DNA from 2 places in the Bacillus sp. F9_6S_D1_P_5 genome. Region 1 is predicted to be linked to the other one. Evidence: riboswitches for the same ligand, from Rfam matches in the RefSeq annotation. Region 1 holds a riboswitch; the other holds the start of a gene.
What was found. Region 1 has a riboswitch for cyclic di-AMP ahead of ACUXEY_RS10780 (APC family permease). Riboswitches for the same ligand answer to the same signal wherever they lie in the genome.

Region 1 (4,792 bases):
ATGAATATAAGGCAGATTATTTGCACTCACATATGCCTTACCATCACTTGTTAACCCGGAAAGACTGGAAGTACGATAAACATCCACTTCATTCAGTTCCATTGCTTCTTTTATAGATAATAAAGTTTGAACGTACATTCTTTGGTCTTCAAAGAATGGAAAGGTTTGAAAGTAAGAGCTTCTTAATCTCTTCTTCTCAAAGAAATCTGTTACGCCATGAAATAAATAACCAAAAATGAATCTTTCCACTTGGGAATACTTTTTTCCATTACATTCGATACAAATAGTCTCGTTTGTATCATTTTTAGTTTCAAGTACACGGAAGCGGGCGGCGAATTCGATTGCTTCTGATAATGTCATGTTTAGAGCGGTTTCTACTTCTGTCCGAATTGTTAAGAAGCCAAGCTCATAAGGACAAAGTGTTACGTCAATAGAATGAATCTTGAATGGAACGGAAATCAAATTTGTTGTTAAATGTCCAGTTAAGTTAAGGTCTTTAGAATAGCGTTGTAATCCTTTTTGATGTTCTGAGTGAGGAAATAGTATTTTATTTGTAAATGAAAGGTAGTATGCTTCCATATTTTGATGTGAAACTTGAAACTTTCCGTAGTATGTATTTTCATTTTCAAGATGATCGAGTCGAAAAGGGCGAAAATCATTTTTCTGTAAGAAAGGGAACATATTTTGTTCATATCCAGTTTTAAAAGAAAATGGGAATATAAATTGAAATATGGCTGTTGCTACATCTTTTTCCTCGATTGTTTGTATTGCCTCCATTTACATTGTTTCCTTTCCATATATGCTATAAAAACAACATGCCCAAATTCATTTGAAAATAACCATTGTTTTATACTTGATTAAGAATGAAAATTCAGCTTATTTAGTAGGGGACATGTATAATGTTATGTATACTAAATGTTATAAAATTGTATGTTGAAAAGGGGGATCTTGTATGCGTATTTTAGTATTAGGAGCTGGTGGTGTCGGAGGCTTTTTTGGTGGCCGATTAGTCGAAAAAGGAGAAGATGTTACGTTTCTTGTTCGTAGCAAAAGAAAACAGCAATTAGAGGAAAAGGGACTTGTTATTCGTAGTGTTAACGGGGATTTTTCCTTCCAACCGAAATTAATAACGAAAGAAGATAGAACTTCTCCGTTTGATGTTATTCTATTTTCAACAAAAGCGTATCACTTAAACGATGCAATTCAAGATTTGAAGCCGTTTGTAGGTGAAAATACTGTAATTATTCCATTACTAAATGGTGTTGCTCATGTATCACTATTACAAAAAGAATTTGGTGAAGAGAAAGTGATCGGCGGTTTATGCTTTATTGAGACGACGTTAAACGATCAAGGAGAGATTGTACAAACGAGTGCTGCTAACAGACTTGTATTTGGAGAAATGAAGTCTCAAGATTCAGAGAGAATACAGCATATTGCTAAAGCATTTGCAGGTACGAAATCTAGTTTTGTTTTAAGTGAAAATATTACGCAAGATATGTGGCATAAATATTTATTTATTACTGCAATGTCAGGTGTGACAACATTAATGCGTGCACCGATAGGACCGATTCGTGAAAGCGAAGGTGGCCGCAATTTTATCCAAAACTTATTTGAAGAGTGCGTGCAAATCATGAGATTTATAGGAGCACCAATTAAGGAAGATATTGCCCAGGAACATATGAAAACAATTGATAAAATTTCGTATAATATGAAGTCATCGATGCAGCGTGATATGGAAAAAGGTTCTGCAATTGAAGGTGAGCACTTACAAGGATACTTACTAGATGTAGCAGAACAATTTTCTATGGAAGCACCGTTATTGGGTGCGGTATATCAAAATTTAAAGGTGTATGAAGAAATGACCTTTAACAAATCAGCAATAGAATTGGATGTATGAAAAAATAAAAAAGAAAGCAATATATAAGTGTATTGCTTTCTTTTTTATGACAAATTATTTATTTCTTTTCGTTCTATCTGTCAAATTTATTTCCTGTTCACGTTTACCGTATAATTGATTAATTTCATTTGCTAATGCATCTAAATAGGAATCGGAAAAAATAGGCTTCTTTTCTTTAGACATGTAGGTCTCCTTTATCGATTTTTTAGTATTCATTATGTATATTTACCGGCGGATTATGCGCAATCATTTTAAATTTTTTCTTTTTCGAAATTTTTGTTTACATTTTGAAAATAAAGGAGTATTATAATCCACAGTTTCAATTTTCTAAATCGCTGAAACCGCATGGTGCGGGGGACCCGTTCTTATGGATTAGTTCTTAATCCAATGGGGTGAATCCTTGAAAAAGGTAGGGCTACTCATAGGCCCGAATCCGACAGCTAACCTCGTAAGCGTTATATTGAGAAGGAAGGTGGAGCTTGTGCGACAAAAAATATAATGTCTACAAGTCTATTTCGTTATGGCTTGTAGACATTTTTTGTTTTCTGAAGAAATCGTTTATCCGCTGTAACTAGCAGAAAAGTTCGTACAAAATTATTGGAGAGTGGACAGCAGTGGTTTCATCTATCAAAAAGTTTTTAATTGGAAGGCCGTTAAAATCAACTGAGCTTGGAGAGCAAAAGCTTAATAAAACGAAGGCGTTAGCTATTTTATCTTCTGACGCATTGTCATCGGTTGCATACGGACCAGAGCAAATATTAATTGCATTAGCAGGTCTTGGGGCAATAGCATATTGGTATTCCATTCCGATAGCTGTTGGGGTATTAGTGTTATTAACTGCTCTTATTTTATCTTATCGACAAATTATTTACGCTTATCCGCACGGCGGAGGAGCGTATGTTGTATCAAAAGAAAATTTAGGGATGAATCCAGGGTTAATAGCTGGAGGGTCTTTATTAGTCGATTATATTTTAACTGTTGCAGTAAGTGTATCAGCAGGTACAGATGCGCTTACATCAGCTTTTCCTAGTTTACATGCACATAATGTAATCATTGCGATTATATTTGTTATATTTATTACTATTTTAAATTTAAGAGGGGTAACGGAATCGGCTTCCGTTTTAGCATATCCTGTTTATTTATTTGTTCTAGCACTATTTATATTAATTGGTGTAGGTATTTATAATATTATAACTGGTCAAGTTTCACCGACATTACACACGTCAATTGGAACACCAGTTGCAGGAATTAGTTTGTTCTTACTGCTACGAGCATTTGCATCGGGTAGTTCAGCTTTAACAGGTGTTGAGGCGATCTCTAACGCAATTCCAAACTTTAAAGATCCTGCACCAAACAATGCAGCGAAAACATTGCTCGCAATGGGTGCATTACTTGCCGTTTTATTTTCAGGAATTGTCTTTTTAGCTTATTATTACGGAATTAATCCAAGTAAGGAAGTAACGGTTGTTTCACAAATTGCTGAACAAACTTTTGGACGTAATTTCATGTACTATTTCATACAAGGTACAACTGCTTTAATATTAATTCTTGCTGCTAATACAGGTTATTCTGCATTTCCACTATTAGCAGTTAACCTTGCAAAAGACAAATTTATACCGAGAATGTTTATGATTAGAGGAGACCGCCTAGGATACTCAAACGGAATTATTATACTTGGAATCGCATCGATTATTTTAATTGTAGCTTTCCAAGGACAAACGGAACATTTAATTCCGTTATACGCAGTAGGTGTATTTATTCCGTTTACCCTTTCTCAAACGGGTATGGTATTAAAATGGCTTCGTGAAAAACCTGAAGGATGGGCTTTGAGATTAACGGTCAATTTAATTGGAGCAGTCATTAGTTTTATCGTAATGAGTATGTTCTTTTTAACTAAATTCGCACAAGTTTGGTCGATCCTTATATTCTTACCTGCAATCATATTCCTGTTCCACCGAATTAAGAAGCATTATGATGCAGTAGGCGATCAATTAAGTTTAAAAACTTGTGAGAGAATTGTTCCGATTGAAGGAAATGTAATTGTCGTTCCTGTGGCTGGTATGACACATGTGGTAGAAAATTCGTTGAACTATGCGAAGTCTCTTTCTGCAGATCAAGTTATCGCTGTATATGTTGCTTTTGACAGAGAAGAAGAGAAGAAATTTGAAGAGAAATGGAAGAAGTGGCAACCTGAAGTAAGACTTGTTACATTGCATTCTCATTATAGAAGTATTCTTCAACCGCTGACAAAGTTTATTGATACAGTGCAATATAAAGCGAGTGAATCAAATTACCGAGTTACTGTAGTTATACCACAGTTCATTCCGAAAAAAGGTTGGCATAACATTCTTCATAATCAGTCTAGTTTACTCATTCGTGCGTATTTACTCTATAAAAGAAATGTAGTTATTACGACAGTTCCATATCATTTGAAAAAGTAAGAAGATTTTTTAAGGATAGCTTCATGAAAGTGAAGCTATCCTTTTTGTGTATACACTATGCATAATTGCATATGAGTCTAAAAAATATATTGATATAATTTTTGTATATGTAAATAAGTAGAGGTTTTTGTTGTGATATATGGATATTTCAATTGGAAAAGTGAAGAGGATTATATTTTGGAATAAGGACAATAAAGCTTGAAAATAAAGGGAATGAAAATACTTCTTTACGTTATATAAATAGCTGTGTTTAAATGACCTTACAGTACAAAACTTACATAAAAACAAAACGGAATTTCATATTGACGTACGTTTTTTAGTTTATAATGAATAATATTTTCATGTAATATATTCACTGTGTGAATGTGGAAATGGCTATAAAATAGAAATTTTATACAATAATATTCATACTAATCACATATGAAATGTTTTATAACAATAAGTAAGTACTGTA
Region 2 (4,792 bases), on a different contig from region 1:
TGTTGAAAGAGCTAATGCCGAAAATCCTAAAATGAGCAATGGATGAAATAGTATCGTTACCGCAATTAATTTCATTTCCTTACCTTCAATTTTCTTACCTAAAAACTCTGGTGTCCGCCCAACCATCAATCCAGATATAAAGACTGCGATAATCGCATACATAATAATGTTCACAAATCCTGCTCCAACGCCGCCGTATACTGTATTTAACATCATATTTACAAGTGGTACTAACCCGCCAATTGGTGTTAACGTATCATGCATCGTATTCACAGCTCCTGTTTCCGCAGCTGTCGTTACTGTCGCATAAAGGGAAGAAAATACTGTTCCAAATCGCACTTCTTTTCCTTCCGTACTTCCTTGTACATGCTGTATACCCATTCCATTTAACGCTGGATTCCCATGTAATTCAGATGTCGTAATCGTTATAAACCCTAGTAAAAACACCATGAATAGTGATACGAAAAGGATGCGACCTTGTTTTTTATTTCCTACCATTCGTCCGTACGTAAACGGAAGTGCTGTTGGCAATAACATCATAAGCATCATTTGCAAAATATTACTCATTTGCCCTGGATTTTCAAAAGGATGTGTAGAGTTTGCTCCGAAAAATCCACCCCCGTTATTTCCGAGTTCCTTAATGGCTACGAATGATGCAACAGGCCCGCGTAAAATACTTTGCTTCGCGCCATCAATCGTTTGCGCCGTAACTGCCCCGTCTAACGTTTGTGGTACACCAAGTGCGACAAAGACTAGTGCCGCCATAAATGCGATAGGAAGAAACACTCTCGTCAATGCTCTCGTAAAATCAACGAAAAAGTTACCAAGTTCTTTTCCAGCAAGTCCCCTTATAAACGCCATTACAAGTGCTAACGTCGTTGCCGGTGCTGCAAACATTAAAAATGTAATTCCAATTAATTGTGATAAATAAGATAAGCCATTTTCACCGCTATAATGCTGTAAGTTTGTATCGGCCATAAAACTAATTGCTGTATTAAAAGCGAGCGTAGGCTCCATTCCTTCAATGTGTACTGGATTTAATGGCAATACTCCTTGTAGTCTGAAAATGAAATATACGACAACAATCATAAATCCATTTAATAAAACTAATGATAGTGCGTACTGTTTCCACGTTTGATTGTATTCTTTTACACCCGTAATTTTAAAAATAAGTTTTTCAAAAGGCTCGAATACTTTATCTAGCTTTTTACTCCCTTGAAAGGCTTTCTCTAAATAAATTCCCGTTGGCTTTGCCACAAGAATAAACAACAGCATTGTAATAACAACTGCGACCCAGATCATAATGAATGACTCCCCCTAATTAAAACTTTTCCGGATTTAATAAGGCATACACTAAGTACACCGTAATTGCTGCAACAATAACCGATAAGGCAATCGTCATGATTGCTTCCCTTCTTTCACAACTTTATCTGACCAACTTGCAAGACTTGCCATCGATGCGACTAACACAACAAAAATCCCGATCATTATAACATCTAACATAGCTATCCCTCATTTCAAATTGTTAAAATTTACCATCAAAATATTAAAAAAGAACACTGAGCTCTACTCAGTGTTCAAAAAATGAACAACAAAAAGTAAACCTCCTCTCTAAACGCTTACGAGGTTAGCTGTCGGATTCGGGCCTAAAGAGTAGCCCTACTTTCAAAACTGAAAGATTCACCCCAAGTGACGATGCACAAAATTGGTTCCCCCGCTCCATTTCTGGAACTCAGCGATTTTAGGTTTTTTTGGAAATTTTATGAATGATTTATGAGAGTAAATATACTCCTCTATATTTCACTTGTAAAGAGTCAAATTACTGAAAATAAGAAAATATCTATCTGTTTAAACGCTTACATTATGTATTATTAATATCCTTTCATCTATTTTCTTGTCTTTTCTTTCTTTTTCGTAGAAATGACCTGTTAAACACGAAATAAAAAGAGCGAATGACATGAAGTGCATAGCTTGTTGCACTTCGCATTCGCTCTTTTTTCACTCACTATTTATTTCCCTCGTAAAAAAGCACGTAAATTTCTCCCGCGAATATAAACTTGTGACAATTCTGCATGTAATTGCTCATATTCGATAACATCTGTTTTTAAATATAAAGCGTCTTTCGATGGCAATATGATATAGGGCCTTGGAAAAATAGGATCGAGCACCACCAATTCTTGAACTCGCTCTACCGATACCGCCCAACGATTCGCTATATCTCCTAGTAACAACACCTTCATCTTCTTTTCCCCCGCCCTATTCAAAAAATAAAAAAGATATATTATCACAATTTGTAAACACGACAAATGCAGCTCCAATTGTTTCATAGAGCCTCGCTGGATATCGTTTATTCCTTGTAACAACAGTAATAGGTGCTTGAAAAGAAAAGCGAATGTGTTCTGTGAAGAAGCTAACGATTGGAAGCTCATCCCCTAGTAAAATCACCTTCTTAATACACTCACAAATACTAGTAAAATCTTGCTCCTTACTACAACTATACGTCCAATCAAATCCACAATTCCTCACTTCGGCCGCTATCTCTTCATTTGCTGTGAAAATAATTAACTCATGTTGATATGCTACTAAATCTATTAAACTATTTACCTTGCTTTCTTCTCCAACACAAATAAGTGTTAATTCCATGTACCTCATCCTCCTTAGCATAAAAGAACTCAAACGTAGATTGATATTCCCCTATACTAATCAGATTGATGAAGTGATGTATCCATCGTGGCACCGTCCTCTCTCAAGACGCTTACGAAGTTAGCTGTCGGATTCGGACTTTGAGAGTAGCCCTACTTTCAAAATTGAAAGATTCACCCCGAGTGACACTGCACAAATTGGTTCCTCCGCTCCATATAATTGGACTCAGCGTATTACAAAAAATATATTCTGGCTGATATATTACTCCTGTATTTGGAAAAAGTAAACAAAAAAAAGCCAGTTACAAAACTGACTTTTCTACTATTCATGCTTATGCTTTATTCAATTTGTATGCAAAATGATTCGTCGGTCCATGACCACTACCAATATGCAACGGCTCTTCAATTGCTATACTAATAAATCGTTTTGCCTCTTGAACTACCTCTTCCATCGAGTATCCTTTCGCAAGGCCAGCTGTAACTGCTGACGCAAATGTACAGCCGCTTCCGTGTGTTTGCTTTGAAGGAATTCGCTCACTTCTAAATTCAATAAACTTTTCTCCATCAAAAAGTAAATCAATTACTTCATTACCTTGATATTCTGCATGTCCGCCCTTCATAAGTACATATTTCGCACCTAATTCATGCAGTACTTTTGCAGCTTCTTTACTATCTTCAACGTTATGAATTTCCAGCCCAGTTAACACTTCTGCTTCTGGAACATTCGGTGTGATAACAGTTGCTACTGGTAATAAATATTCTTTTAATGCTTGTACTGCTTCTTGTTGTAATAATGATGCACCGCCCTTAGCAATCATAACAGGGTCTAGTACAATATTATTCCAGCCAAATTTATTAATATGTTCTGCTACAATTTGAATAATTTCGCTACTAAATAACATTCCTAGTTTCACAGCATCTGGTGTTAAATCCGTACCAATTGAATTCAACTGTTCCGTAATACCTTCTAACGGAACTGGATATACCCCTTGAACGCCAAGCGTGTTTTGAGCAGTAATTGCCGTAATAGCCGTCATCCCGTACACACCAAGCTCTTGGAATGTTTTTAAATCTGCTTGAATACCGGCACCGCCGCCACTATCAGATCCTGCAATTGTTAAAGCTTTATTTACTTTCATCCCACTCATCCTTTTCTATCCAAAATAGCGATGATAAATTGTTTTTGCTTCGCTTATATCTTTCGTTCCATGTACAAGTACACGACCATCTTTAAAAGCAACTAATCTCTTTTCTTCCACAGAAAATGATAATAAATATGGATTTACATTTAAATCATTCACACGATCATCCAGCAGCTTTTTGTACCTCTCAAAATCCATTTCCTCTTTATGAGGTGGTCTAATTTGAACTGTATTTCTCCCGCATAAAACTGCTGTTTTCGATGTGTTTTCTTTATTTAAATACGGATACAATGCATTCTCTCCGCACGAAGGACAATTGTGTTTACGAAGCTTTTGCACATTCATACATGAATATTCATTCTTCCATACATCAAATGACACAAGTCCATCTCGCATTGATTCGTAATCTTCCACTAACAATTTAAGAGCTTCTGTAACTTGATGAGAAACGACGAGAGATACAGCAGGTGATATAATCCCCGCTGTATCACATGTCGCCCCGCCAAGCGGAATCGATTGTAGTAAACATGATAAACATGGCGTTTTACTAGGAAGAATTGTGTAAGAAAGGCCGTAACTTCCTACACATGCTCCGTAAATCCATGGAATAGAATATTTTTGTGCTATATCATTTACGATAAAACGTGTTTCGAAATTATCAGTTGCATCAATAATTACATTAACGTTTGTAACAAGTTCTTCTAACTCCTCAGCTGTTACATCTTGAACGAGAGCTTCTACTCTTACTTCATGATTAATTTCTTCTAGACGTTTTTTTGCCGCTACAGCCTTCGGAAGATTATTTTCCACATCACTCTCTGCATACAATTGCTGCCTTTGTAAATTACTCCAATCGACATAATCCCGGTCAACAATCGTTACTGCGCCTACACCAGCTCTTACAAACATCTCTGCATTTGCACTACCTAATGCACCTGCACCGATAATGAGCACATGCTTTTCTCTTATCTTTCGTTGTCCTTCTTCTCCAATTGGAGAAAATAGTTC

Region 2: linked by a shared signal. The riboswitch ahead of ACUXEY_RS16960 (SipW-dependent-type signal peptide-containing protein) and the one ahead of ACUXEY_RS10780 (APC family permease) in region 1 are both predicted to bind cyclic di-AMP.

What each region holds. Positions count from the first base shown of each region.
Region 1 is NZ_JBTREW010000007.1:113,392-118,183, forward strand. Features, by position in the region: gene ACUXEY_RS10765 (hypothetical protein) at 1-777, opposite strand, end outside; gene panE (2-dehydropantoate 2-reductase) at 953-1,897, shown strand; gene ACUXEY_RS10775 (hypothetical protein) at 1,952-2,080, opposite strand; cyclic di-AMP (ydaO/yuaA leader) riboswitch at 2,221-2,367, shown strand; gene ACUXEY_RS10780 (APC family permease) at 2,512-4,338, shown strand.
Region 2 is NZ_JBTREW010000013.1:12,391-17,182, reverse strand. Features, by position in the region: gene kdpA (potassium-transporting ATPase subunit KdpA) at 1-1,302, opposite strand, end outside; gene kdpF (K(+)-transporting ATPase subunit F) at 1,322-1,402, opposite strand; gene ACUXEY_RS16960 (SipW-dependent-type signal peptide-containing protein) at 1,399-1,503, opposite strand; cyclic di-AMP (ydaO/yuaA leader) riboswitch at 1,603-1,748, opposite strand; gene ACUXEY_RS16955 (hypothetical protein) at 2,010-2,240, opposite strand; gene ACUXEY_RS16950 (hypothetical protein) at 2,257-2,643, opposite strand; cyclic di-AMP (ydaO/yuaA leader) riboswitch at 2,737-2,884, opposite strand; gene thiD (bifunctional hydroxymethylpyrimidine kinase/phosphomethylpyrimidine kinase) at 2,975-3,781, opposite strand; gene ACUXEY_RS16940 (thiazole biosynthesis adenylyltransferase ThiF) at 3,797-4,792, opposite strand, start outside.